One region of the Staphylococcus sp. Ze2 genome, then DNA from elsewhere that is predicted to be linked to it. Evidence: predicted binding sites of a transcription regulator. Region 1 holds the regulator's gene; each other region holds the start of a gene.
What was found. The regulator Rex, encoded in region 1, represses fermentation and respiration genes when NADH is low (regulators of the CRP and FNR family bind a similar motif). The targets are predictions, from matches to a motif close to TTGTGAAATATTTCACAA.
Positions count from the first base shown of each region.

Region 1 (3,225 bases):
TTGTGCTTCTATTAAAGGGAATGGACAAACCATTCCAACTGTACCTAACTCGTGTACCATAATTTGTGCCTCCTATATTAATTATATTGTTTGCGTTTGTGACGTTACATTCTCATTAGAAGTTTGCTTCTGCGCTTTTTTCATAGGTCTTATAAATACAAAATAACTCATTGTCCAAGCCCCTAAGATCATTGAAGCGAGTGCAATCCAACCTTTCCATGACATCGTTGCTGTCTCTACTAGTCCATTACCTATTGAACAACCACCTGCCACTGAAGCGCCGAATCCCATAAATACGCCACCAATAACACTGTTTCGGATGGTTTTTTTATCTGGCAATCTCCATTTAAACTCTCTTGCACCTTTAGCCGCCAAATAAGAACCTAGGAATATCCCAAGTACTAAGAATACACCCCAATCTAGTAATTTCAAATCACCAGTAACGAAAAACTGTACTAGATTGGCAGATGGAGTAGTAATACCTAGCCCATACATTCTTCCTGTCGATTCACTTACAGGCCATGCAATTAACGCGATGAGTCCTACTGCTATTGCAGCCACAAAAGGATGGTATTTCTTTTCAAATAAATAATGACGTACACCTGTAAATTTCTGCTTTAATTTAGGAACAGCAAATTTAGGTTTTGGTTTGCGTAATGTTTTGACTACAAAAAACACTGTAATAACTGTAAGCAATGTTACCCAAATCCATGTCGGTATCCCTGTAGTTTGTGACATACTCGTATTAACATTTGTAGGTTTGTTTACACCATCCATTAATGGTAATAACAAACCATATTTCGTAGCTGCCGAAGTAAATGCATAGGCAATGAGTGCCATCCAACTACCAATTAAACCTTCTCCTGCTCTATACCAAGTACCAGTTGCACATCCACCAGCTAATATAATACCTAAACCAAATATAAACGAACCTATTACCGTCCCAATAACTGGATAAGTTGAATCAGGTATTTGTACTAAACCAGTTGAAGTTAAAATGAGCAATCCTATACTTTGAACTGTAATTGCTATAAGTAATGCATAAAACATTTTGTTACTCTTTTGAATATACATGTCTCTAAATCCACCAGCTAAACAAAACCGTGTTCTTTGCATAACAAAGCCTAAAAGACTTCCCACAATAATGCCGCTGATTATTAACCAAGTCATATTAATAACCTCTTTCCCGATAAAATCAATAAGATTAATAATATTAGAAATCGTATAAAATTTCAACCTTGCAACTCATAAATTTTTAACTTTCTGCTAAATTAATAGTAGTCGTATTTTTGAAATTCAAATTAAACATCCATAAAAAAATAGTTTTTTATAAACACAATACATGGAATGTATTACTGTATCTATAAAAAACTAACTAAACATTTCTTATTTATTACTATAATTTTTCATAAAGAATAATAAAGATTGTAATTCAATACCTAAATCAATATGATGAACTTGAACGTCTGATGGTGTTAGTACACGACTTGGTGTAAAGTTAAGTATTCCTTTAACACCTGACTCCACTAATACATCGGCTACGTTTTGAGCCGCTTCCTCAGGCGTAGTCAGTATCACTACATCTATATCTTCTTGCGATAATATTTCCTTTATTTTATCAAATGGACTAACTGTCACTTTACCTATTTGTGTCCCAATAATTTCTTCACGAATATCGAATGCTTCAGTTATAGTCATTTCATCATGTATTGAAAAGTTATATGTTAATAATGCTTTACCTAAATTCCCTACGCCTACAATTGCAATTTTAATCTCGTCGTTTTCGCTAATTTCATTTTTAAAAAAATGTAATAAGCTATCAATATTATAGCCATAGCCTTTCTTGCCTAACTCGCCAAAATAAGAAAAATCTCTTCGAATTGTTGCGGAATCAATATTTAATCCTTCGCTGATGGATTTAGAATTAACTCTATCAATGCCTTTAGATTTTAATGTATTGACGAATCTATAATATAACGGTAAACGTTTCAATGTGGCACGAGGAATCTTTTCGCTTTGATTAGCCAAGATCTTATCCCCCTATTTCATTATCTGTTATTCATTAATCTTATAATCACTACAACATTATACATGACTGAATAATAAAAATAAACAATGATAGTTTTAACAACACACTGAATACTGTAGAATGATATTGAATAGAGAGGTGCAAAATCAGATGATATTATTACAACTCAATGATTTAACAAAATCATTCGACGGAGAAGATATTTTTAATAATGTAGATTTTGAAGTAAAAACTGGTGAACGCATTGGTATTGTAGGTCGTAATGGCGCCGGAAAATCAACATTAATGAAAATCATTGCTGGTGTTGAAGATTATGATAGCGGTCATATTTCTAAAAGTAAAAATTTAAAACTTGGTTATTTAACACAGCAAATGACATTAAATACAGATCAGACTGTATTTGAAGAAATGTCTAAGCCGTTTGAGGCAATGAAAAAATTAGAACAAGAAATGAAATTGGAAACAGATTGGTTAGCACAACATGCTGATGAATACGATTCTGAAACTTATAAAACTCATATCGATCGCTATGAATCATTATCCAATCAATTTGAACAACAAGATGGCTATCAATATGAAAGTAAAATTAAAACAGTCTTACATGGACTGAATTTTAGTGAAGCGGATTTCGACAGGCCTATCAATGACTTTAGCGGTGGTCAAAAAACAAGATTATCTTTGGCACAAATGTTATTAAGCGAGCCTGATTTATTACTTTTGGATGAACCTACTAACCATTTAGACATGGAAACAACCCAATGGTTAGAAAGTTATTTAAATTACTTTAAAGGCGCCATCGTAATTATCAGTCATGATAGATACTTCTTAGATAAAATTGTCACTCAAATTTACGACGTTGCACTCGGTGATGTCCAACATTATGTAGGCAATTATGCCCAATTTATTGATCAAAGAGATAAATATTATGAAAAACGTATGCAAGAATATGAAAATCAACAAGCTCAAATTAAGAGATTAGAGACATTTGTCGATAAAAATATTGCCCGTGCTTCAACTACTGGTATGGCTAAGAGCCGTAGGAAAATGTTGGAAAAAATAGAACGCATTAATAAACCTATGATTGATGCTAAAAGTGCCAACATTCAATTTGAATTTGATCGTAATACTGGTAATGATGTCTTTCATATAAAAAATTTAGAAATTGGCTATGAGTCTCCGATTACTAAAGGAATTAC
Region 1 is NZ_CP183486.1:1,238,798-1,242,022, reverse strand. Features, by position in the region: gene ACM591_RS05565 (sulfurtransferase TusA family protein) at 1-60, opposite strand, end outside; gene ACM591_RS05560 (YeeE/YedE family protein) at 82-1,170, opposite strand; gene ACM591_RS05555 (redox-sensing transcriptional repressor Rex) at 1,387-2,028, opposite strand; gene ACM591_RS05550 (ABC-F family ATP-binding cassette domain-containing protein) at 2,180-3,225, shown strand, end outside.

Region 2 (3,225 bases), 330 kb from region 1:
TACTTATCAAACAATCGATGAATCCAAAGGAATTAAAGCGTTCACGTTACAAAATGTGTCGCCTCAAATAGAAAGACATGACAAGATGTATCAACGAAAAATGATGCAAAAAACAATCTCTGCTCAAGAAAACGAAAGAAAACGGATATCTAGAGAATTACATGACAGTGTAGTACAAGAAATGTTAAATATAGATGTTGAATTAAGACTTTTAAAATATCAACAAGACATAGAGCAGTTAGTTAATGGTTCTAAGCGCATAGAAGGATTGATGTCTAAATTAATTGATGATATACGTAATTTATCTGTAGAACTCAGACCATCTTCATTAGATGACTTAGGATTAGATGCAGCCTTTAAGACATATTTTAAACAGGTAGAAGTGAATTATGGTATCAATATAATCTATCAATCTAATTTAACGATGCGTAGGTTTGATAATGAAATTGAAACGGTAGTCTATAGAATAGTACAAGAAGCTTTGTTTAACGCTATTAAATATGCGAACGTAGATACAATTGAAGTTGAAGTACAAGTTAGCCACGGTAAACTAATTGCAGAAATTATAGACAGAGGCAATGGATTTATAAAGACAGACCAGCCAAAGGGAACTGGCTTGGGACTTTATGGTATGAACGAGCGTGCAGAACTTGTAAATGCTGAGATAAATATAGATACTCAAATTGGTAGAGGCACAATTGTTACATTAGAAGTTCCAATATAGGGGATAAGGAGACATTAATTTTGAGAATAGTTATCGCGGATGATCATGCAGTTGTGCGTACTGGATTTACAATGATATTAAATTATCAAGAAGATATGGAAGTCGTCGGGACTGCAGCCGATGGTGTGGAAGCGTATCAAAAAGTGATGAAATACAAGCCAGATGTACTTATTATGGACTTAAGTATGCCGCCTGGTGAGTCAGGGCTTATAGCAACAAGTAAAATTACAGAAAGTTTTCCAGATACCAAAATACTAATACTAACAATGTATGATGACGAAGAATATTTATTTCACGTATTAAGAAATGGTGCTAAAGGATATATTTTGAAAAATGCCCCAGATGAACAATTGATACTGGCAATTAGAACAGTATTTAAAGGTGAAACATATGTTGATATGAAATTGACGACATCGCTAGTCAATGAATTCGTGAATAATTCAGGTAATGATAAGCAAACCACAACGGATCCTTATAAAATTTTATCAAAGCGTGAAATAGAGATATTACCTTTAATAGCAAAAGGTTATGGGAATAAAGATATCGCTGAGAAATTATTTGTTTCTGTAAAAACAGTAGAGGCACATAAAACACATATCATGCAAAAATTAGAATTAAAATCAAAGCCGGAATTAGTAGAATATGCCATGAAGAAAAAATTGATTGATTTTTAAAGTAGTACTTATACAAAAGAGCTAACTTAATTGCCTAAAATGAGCAGGCTTAAGTTAGCTCTTTTTTTGTTGTTTAGAATTTATTAAATTAAAGGTGAAACTGGAGAAGAGCTAAACTTCAAATTATGTTTCTTGTGTAAGCTTCATTAAATGAAGTAGGGAAATTCCACTATTTGTTAAGGGATAATCCTTATGTTCATTTTTTCACAAAGATTTTATAATTAGATTGTGGCCGGTATTCTGCTAATAGAAACGTTTATACTTACTCATACTACACTGGTGCTGATGTTTATGATTACTACATAGAAATACAGCACTTCAACTATATGCAAATACTGGCCTGAATTATCAAAATAATTATAAAATTGAAGGTGAAATGAATGAACAAAGCAAGTGGTAGTTTTCAACTAACATTGCAGTCTTTAAGCCTTGTTGTAGGGTTCATGGCATGGAGCATTATTGCGCCGCTAATGCCTTTTATCTCTCAGGATGTACATATAACAAGCAGTCAACTTTCTATTATTTTAGCTATTCCTGTTATATTAGGTTCTATTTTAAGAGTACCGTTTGGTTATTTAACAAATATTATTGGTGCGAAATGGGTATTCTTTTGTAGTTTTATTATATTATTATTTCCGATTTATTTTTTAAGTCATGCACAATCACCTAAGATGTTAATGATATCAGGTTTCTTTCTTGGCGTAGGTGGTGCTGTATTTTCAGTAGGTGTAACATCTATTCCTAAGTATTTTCCAAAAGATCGCGTAGGATTAGCAAACGGTATATATGGGATGGGGAATATAGGAACTGCAATTTCTTCATTCTTAGCACCTCCGATAGCTGGTATCATAGGTTGGCAATCAACAGTTAGAGGTTATCTAATCGTCATAGTGCTTTTTGCAATTTTTATGTTTTTGTTAGGGGACAGTAAAGAACCTAAAATTAAAGTACCATTAGTAAAACAATATAAAATATTGATAAAAGATTTAAGGTTATATTATTTATCACTTTGGTATTTTATTACATTTGGTTCATTCGTAGCTTTTGGATTATTTTTGCCTAATTTCTTAGTACAAAATTTCGGTATTAATGAAGTTGATGCGGGTATAAGAGCAGGGGTGTTTATCGCATTAGCTACTTTCCTAAGACCGTTAGGTGGTGTATTAGGAGATAAGTTTAATGCTGTAACTTTACTAATCTGTGATTTTTTATTAATGATTACAGGTGCGATTACGTTAGGTCTATCAAGTCATATTTTATTATTTACAATAGGATGTTTACTAATTAGCATGTGCGCTGGCCTCGGTAATGGTTTAATATTTAAGCTTGTACCAACTTATTTTGGAAAAGAGGCTGGATCAGCTAACGGCATTGTTTCGATGATGGGCGGCTTAGGTGGTTTCTTCCCTCCATTAGTCATAGCATTTATAACGAGTCTTACTGGAACAAGCCATTTCTCTTTTATCTTATTAGCTATATTTGGCGTGATTGCTTTAATTACTATGATTCATATTATGAAACGTGAAAAATTAAATCCGACATTATAAAAAAAACTGTAGTTAGATAACCAATCTAACTACAGCTTTTTTTAATTTATCTTATAAAGATTATCAGTAGTCAATAAAGTGACTATATTAATCTATTTGAATATTTGATGCTGAGTGTTCTTCTTGTTCTTTTTTAGGTAGTGTTACGTTTAACACACCATTTTCAAACGATGCTTTAATAGCAGTTTCATCTATATTATCAAAAGGATATTGACGTTTAACATCGCTATAAGTTCGTTCTTGATGAAGGATGCGACCATCTTCATCTTGTTCTTTAGTG
Region 2 is NZ_CP183486.1:907,705-910,929, forward strand. Features, by position in the region: gene ACM591_RS03865 (sensor histidine kinase) at 1-724, shown strand, start outside; gene nreC (nitrate respiration regulation response regulator NreC) at 745-1,398, shown strand; gene ACM591_RS03875 (nitrate/nitrite transporter) at 1,779-2,945, shown strand; gene ACM591_RS03880 (Hsp20/alpha crystallin family protein) at 3,033-3,225, opposite strand, start outside.
Region 2: a site for Rex is predicted at 1,591-1,608, ahead of ACM591_RS03875 (nitrate/nitrite transporter). Genes of this name have one in related genera too.

Region 3 (3,225 bases), 340 kb from region 1:
ATTTCGTTTCTCTAGACTTCACGGACTCAATCGCACGTTTCATGATTGCTTCATTATTAAATTCTCCAGCGTCTTTGGCTTCTTCACCAAAAGATAAACTGTTTCTATCAAATTGAGGATAAGATGGTAACCAACCACATCTAGCAGCTAAGACATTGTAATCAGCAGGATGTTGATGTTTAATATTTTCTGCCAATGGAGATTTCAAGCTATCGATATTTGATTCTTCATATTTCCATTGGTCTGTTGCGAAGTAAAACCAACTTGTTCCATTTTGTAATCGAGGTGGTGCTTGCCAGTCTTTAGCAAAGGCAATCGTATTCCATCCTTCGATAGGGCGACATTTTTCTTGTCCAACATAGTGTGCCCATCCACCGCCGTTTACACCTTGACATCCACATAATAATACTAGATTCAAAATAGAGCGATAAATCGTGTCGGAATTAAACCAATGATTAATACCAACTCCCATGATAATCATTGAACGACCATTGGTATCAATTGCATTTTGCGCAAACTCTCTACCAACTTGGGTCACAACATTTTGTTTAACTCCAGTTATTTTTTCTTGCCATGCCGGTGTGTAATATGATGCTGCATCATCATATCCTGATGCCTCAAGTTCATGATTGAAACGTTTCACACCATACTGGCTCGTCATTAGGTCAAATACAGTGGTAATATATTTCTCTTCACCATTTGCTAATTTAACCTTTTGTACAGCAATAGGACGCTCAAATATACCGTTACCTTCATTGTTAAAGAATGGAAATTGTATATGCTTTAATTCATAGTCATCTTCCGCAAAACTCATTGCTGGGTCAATTTGCTGACCTTCTTCATTTTCTAATTTTAGGTTCCATTGTTTGCCATCTTCCCAACGCTGACCCATCGTGCCATTTGGAACTGTTAATTGTTTTGCTAATTTATCAAAAATCACAGGTTTCCAGTCGCCATTTTCAGTGTGTTGACCTAAATCCTGCGCACGTAAGAAACGCCCAGCTTTCAAGCCGTTATTATCTTCATCTAACATTAGGACAAATGGCATGTCAGTATATTGTTTTGCATAATTAATAAAATAGTCATTTGGTTGATTTACATAATGTTCTTGTAAAATAACATGCGTCATCGCCTGTGCGACTGCAGCATCTGTGCCTGGATGCGGAGCTAACCAATTATCAGCAAATTTAACATTTTCTGCATAATCAGGGGCAACTGATACTACCTTTGTGCCTTTATAGCGAACTTCTGTCATAAAATGCGCATCTGGTGTCCTTGTTAATGGAACATTAGATCCCCACATCATAATATAAGATGCGTTGTACCAATCACTAGATTCTGGTACATCAGTTTGTTCACCCCATATTTGTGGAGAAGCAGGTGGTAAATCAGCATACCAATCATAAAAGCTCAACATTTCTCCACCTAATAAACTCATAAAACGTGCACCAGAAGCATAACTTAGCATCGACATAGCTGGGATCGGCGTAAAACCAGCCAATCTGTCTGGACCATATTTCTTAATTGTATATATAATTTGAGCTGAAATGAGTTTTGAAACATCTTTCCAATTCGTTCTTACTAATCCACCCTTACCTCTTGCTTGTTTATATATTTTAGCTTTTTCATCATTTTCAACAATCGACGCCCAAGCAGCTATCGTATTGTTTTGATGCGTTTCTAATGCTTCTGTCCACAACTCCCATAACTTACCACGAATATAAGGATATCGGATGCGTAAAGGACTGTATTCATACCAAGAAAACGACGCGCCTCGAGGACACCCACGTGGCTCAAATTCAGGTAAGTCTGGTCCACAACTAGGGTAATCTGTTTGTTGGTTTTCCCAAGTGATCACACCATTTTTCACAAATACTTTCCAAGAACAAGATCCTGTACAGTTCACACCATGTGTCGTTCTTATTACTTTGTCATGACTCCAACGTTCTCTATACATTTTTTCCCATTCACGACTTTTACTTTCTAAGATTGACCAATCACCATTAAATTTTTCTGTTGGTTTAAAGAATTGCAATCCAAATTTTTTCATTTTATACATCCTCTCACATCATTCATGTATAATTTATATAGCATTCACAAATTTTGTATTTCTTTAATTCTTATAATCATTGTACATTTTTTCACAAAGTCTAAACATTAGGGATTTACCTATTTAGCTAAAAGAATCCCCTAATAAATTTTGAGCATAAAAAAGCTCCCTCTACTCGTCATAATGATTACCATCATTACAAGTAAAGAAAGCTTTAATTAAAATTTGAACGTCAATTTTCTTTTTTATACGGCAACTACTTGTTTTTCACGTGACTCTATGCGCATCAAATGATCAATAATTCCAGTATAAAATGCTTCAAGTTCTTGTCCTGTACGTTTTCTATCGAGATTATCTAACCCCAAGAAATCGACATGGTCCCAATCATTTTTAATTGGCATAACCTGCCAAACTCCTTTTTCAGTAGCTTGCGTTAAATCTTGTACTTTTTTAGCGGGTTGTCCAGTTGGACTTAAAGCAGAAGTTACTGCTACCACACCATCATTTTCTTGCCAATCCTCTCTAGAATCTTTGCCTATCAAGTTACTTGTTAAATTCAACAGTCCAAACAAACCAATGTTAGGTGCGTGATGACCTAAACTATTTTTATGAGTAGCTTGTCCTGCAAAAGATGTGTAGACAATATTAGGGTTAACTGATGTCTTTAAGTTCAAATCCTCAGCACCAAATGTTGTTAAATCTCTAGCTGCGTTATCTTCTGTATTCCAAATTGGACTATCTCTCAATCGCTTTACATATTCTATATACGTTTCATTAGGCTGTTGTTCGAAACCCCATTGTGAAAGTCCAAAATCAATTTTGGTTATTTTATTATTACCTAATTTTGCTACATTGTTTAATATATTTTTTATAAAATCTTTATTTGCTAACTTGTCAGCAGCCTGAGAACCTTTATGGGGCGTTGCCAATGTCGTAATTGATGAAATCATGTTATCTTTTTGTCCTTCGAATAATGGAGATATTGTACCACCATGTTGTTCATGATATTTAATTTCTTCTGGATTCCCAAATCTTAAAAATTGCTCAAGTAAACGAATTGTTTGTCCGCCCATACTGTGACCAATTAAATGTACTTTCTGACCTGGTTCCCAATTAGGCATCACGCCTTTATATGTTTTACCATATCTATTGTGCCCGTATTTTGCAGCATGTGC
Region 3 is NZ_CP183486.1:899,263-902,487, reverse strand. Features, by position in the region: gene ACM591_RS03840 (nitrate reductase subunit alpha) at 1-2,050, opposite strand, end outside; gene lip (YSIRK-targeted triacylglycerol lipase) at 2,296-3,225, opposite strand, start outside.
Region 3: a site for Rex is predicted at 2,130-2,147, ahead of ACM591_RS03840 (nitrate reductase subunit alpha). Genes of this name have one in related genera too.

Region 4 (3,225 bases), 120 kb from region 1:
TTTGTTGAAAAACATTTTATTTATTTACATTGTTCAGAATATTCCCTATAATTTTAAGTACTTTATTAAACTTTGAGGTGCTTAAATGGAAGATAAATACATATTACTCGCAACATGCAATGACAAAGTCGGTATAACATCATTAATTACAAATATTATTGCAGAATACGGCTCTAATATTTTACATCTTGATCACTTTACAGAATATGATCATGCGCAAGATACCGAAGGAAAATTATTTTTAAGATTTGAGTTTGAAAAAGCAAAACAATTGAAAGAAGCTCTAGAAAGCACTTTAAGTCAAAATGATATTAATTTTGATATTTTTGATACAAGTGACAAAACAAAAATCGCATTATTTGTATCGAAAGAAGATCATGCTTTTAATGAAGTGTTATTAAGAGTTCAGCGTAAAGAAATCCCCGCTGAAATCACTTGTGTTGTCAGTAATCATGAAAACAATAGACATTTTGCGGAATCATTTAATATCCCTTTTTACTATGTACCAAGCAATAATGACAAAGCAGTTGTCGAACAAAATATATTAGATATTTGCGCAAAACACGAAGTAGAATTAATCGTTTTAGCTAAGTATATGCAAATACTTACTGATAATTTTGTCAGTCACTATCCTAATCAAATTATTAATATACACCATTCTTTCTTACCATCATTTATTGGAGCAAATCCATACAAACAAGCTTGGGAACGCGGCGTAAAATTAGTCGGTGCAACAAGCCATTACGTAACATCTGATTTAGATGAAGGACCAATTATAGACCAAGATGTCACACGTATTAATCATCGTTATAATGTACAAGATTTACGTAAAATTGGTCGTCATGTCGAGTCTTCTGTTTTAGCTCAAGCAGTTGAATATCATGTTCAACATAAAGTCATCGTTAATGATGGCAATAAAACAATTGTTTTTAATTAATATTGTGTATAAAAAGTGTACTAATTACTGTTATCATAATGGTTAATATAAATTTATGCACAATTTAATTTCTAAAACCTTCTATTATATATGCACAATTTATTAAACCATATTTATCCACTAATTATTAAGGATAAATATGGTTTGTTTTGTATTTCTTCCCTTTTTTATACTCATCATCATTCTAGCCTTTTCTTTACTCACCAATAATACTCCTATTATCACCTGTTGTATAACAGACACACAATATTATAAAACTGTCATATAAATTCCTACAGTTTCTCAAATCGTTCACAGTTTGTATTAAAAACTTTCACAAACATTGTGAAAAATATAACAAGGATAATGTTACAATGTTTGTGAAATTATTAACAAAATGAATGGAGGAGTAAAAATGTTAGCAAAAGAAAAATTACACGAAACCGCTTGGCAAGGATTCAAAAATGGACGTTGGAATCGCCATGTTGATGTTCGTGAGTTTATCCAACTAAACTACTCACTATATGAAGGCGACGATCAATTTTTAGAAGGACCAACTGAGGCAACAACAAAGCTTTGGGATCAAGTGATGGCTTTATCCAAAGAAGAACGTGAACGTGGTGGCATGTGGGATATGGATACAAAAGTACCTTCTACAATAACTTCACATGAAGCTGGATATTTAAATAAAGATTTAGAAACTATTGTCGGTGTCCAAACTGAGAAACCATTTAAACGATCTATGCAGCCTTTTGGAGGCATTCGTATGGCTAAAGCAGCATGTGAAGCATATGGTTATGAGCTAGATTCAGAAACTGAAAAAATATTTACAGATTATCGTAAAACACATAATCAAGGCGTGTTTGATGCCTACTCTAACGAAATGCTTAATTGTAGAAAAGCTGGTATTATCACAGGTCTTCCTGACGCTTACGGTCGTGGAAGAATAATTGGTGACTATCGTCGTGTTGCGCTATACGGTATTGACTTTTTGATGGCAGAAAAAATGCACGACTTTAATACTATGTCTACTGAAATGTCTGAAGATGTTATTCGTTTACGCGAAGAATTATCAGAACAATATCGTTCGCTCAAAGAATTGAAGACATTAGGGAAAACATATGGCTTTGATCTTGGACGCCCTGCTAATAATTTTAAAGAAGCTGTACAATGGCTTTATTTAGCATATTTAGCTGCTATTAAAGAACAAAATGGTGCTGCTATGAGTTTAGGACGTACGTCTACATTCTTAGATATATACGCTGAACGAGATTTAAAAAATGGAACGATAACAGAAAGTGAAGTTCAAGAAATAATTGACCATTTTATTATGAAATTACGTATTGTGAAATTTGCACGTACACCTGATTATAATGAATTGTTCTCTGGGGATCCTACTTGGGTTACTGAATCAATTGGCGGTATAGGAATTAATGGTAAACCACTTGTAACTAAAAACTCATTCCGTTTCTTGCACTCATTAGACAACTTAGGTCCTGCACCAGAGCCTAATTTAACTGTACTTTGGTCGGTACAATTGCCGTCCCATTTTAAAAACTACTGTGCAAAAATGAGTATAAAAACAAGTTCAATTCAATATGAAAATGATGATTTAATGCGAGAATCATACGGTGATGACTATGGCATTGCATGTTGTGTATCTGCAATGAAAATTGGTAAACAAATGCAATTCTTTGGTGCTCGCGCGAACTTAGCTAAAACTCTATTATACGCAATTAATGGTGGAAAAGATGAAAAATCTGGTATGCAAGTAGGACCATCCTATGAAGCTATCAATTCAAATGTATTAAATTACGATGAAGTATTTGAAAAATTTGATAAAATGATGGATTGGTTAGCAGGTGTTTACATCAATTCTTTAAATGTTATTCATTATATGCACGATAAATACAGTTACGAGCGTATCGAGATGGCGTTACATGATACTAATATTATACGTACAATGGCGACTGGTATTGCAGGATTATCAGTTGCTGCGGATTCATTGTCAGCAATTAAATATGCTCAAGTTACTCCAATACGTGATGAAAATGGCTTAGTAATTGATTTTGAAATAAATGGAGATTTCCCTAAATATGGCAACAATGATACTCGTGTAGATGATATTGCCGTTGATTTAGTAGAACGCTTTATGACTAAATTAAGAAGTCATAAAACGTATCGTGATTCTGAACATACGATGAGTGTACTCACTATCACTTCAAATGTCGTTTATGGCAAAAAGACTGGTAACACACCTGATGGACGAAAAGCTGGTGAACCATTTGCTCCTGGTGCCAACCCAATGC
Region 4 is NZ_CP183486.1:1,359,775-1,362,999, reverse strand. Features, by position in the region: gene purU (formyltetrahydrofolate deformylase) at 86-937, shown strand; gene pflB (formate C-acetyltransferase) at 1,332-3,225, shown strand, end outside.
Region 4: a site for Rex is predicted at 1,295-1,312, ahead of pflB (formate C-acetyltransferase). Genes of this name have one in related genera too.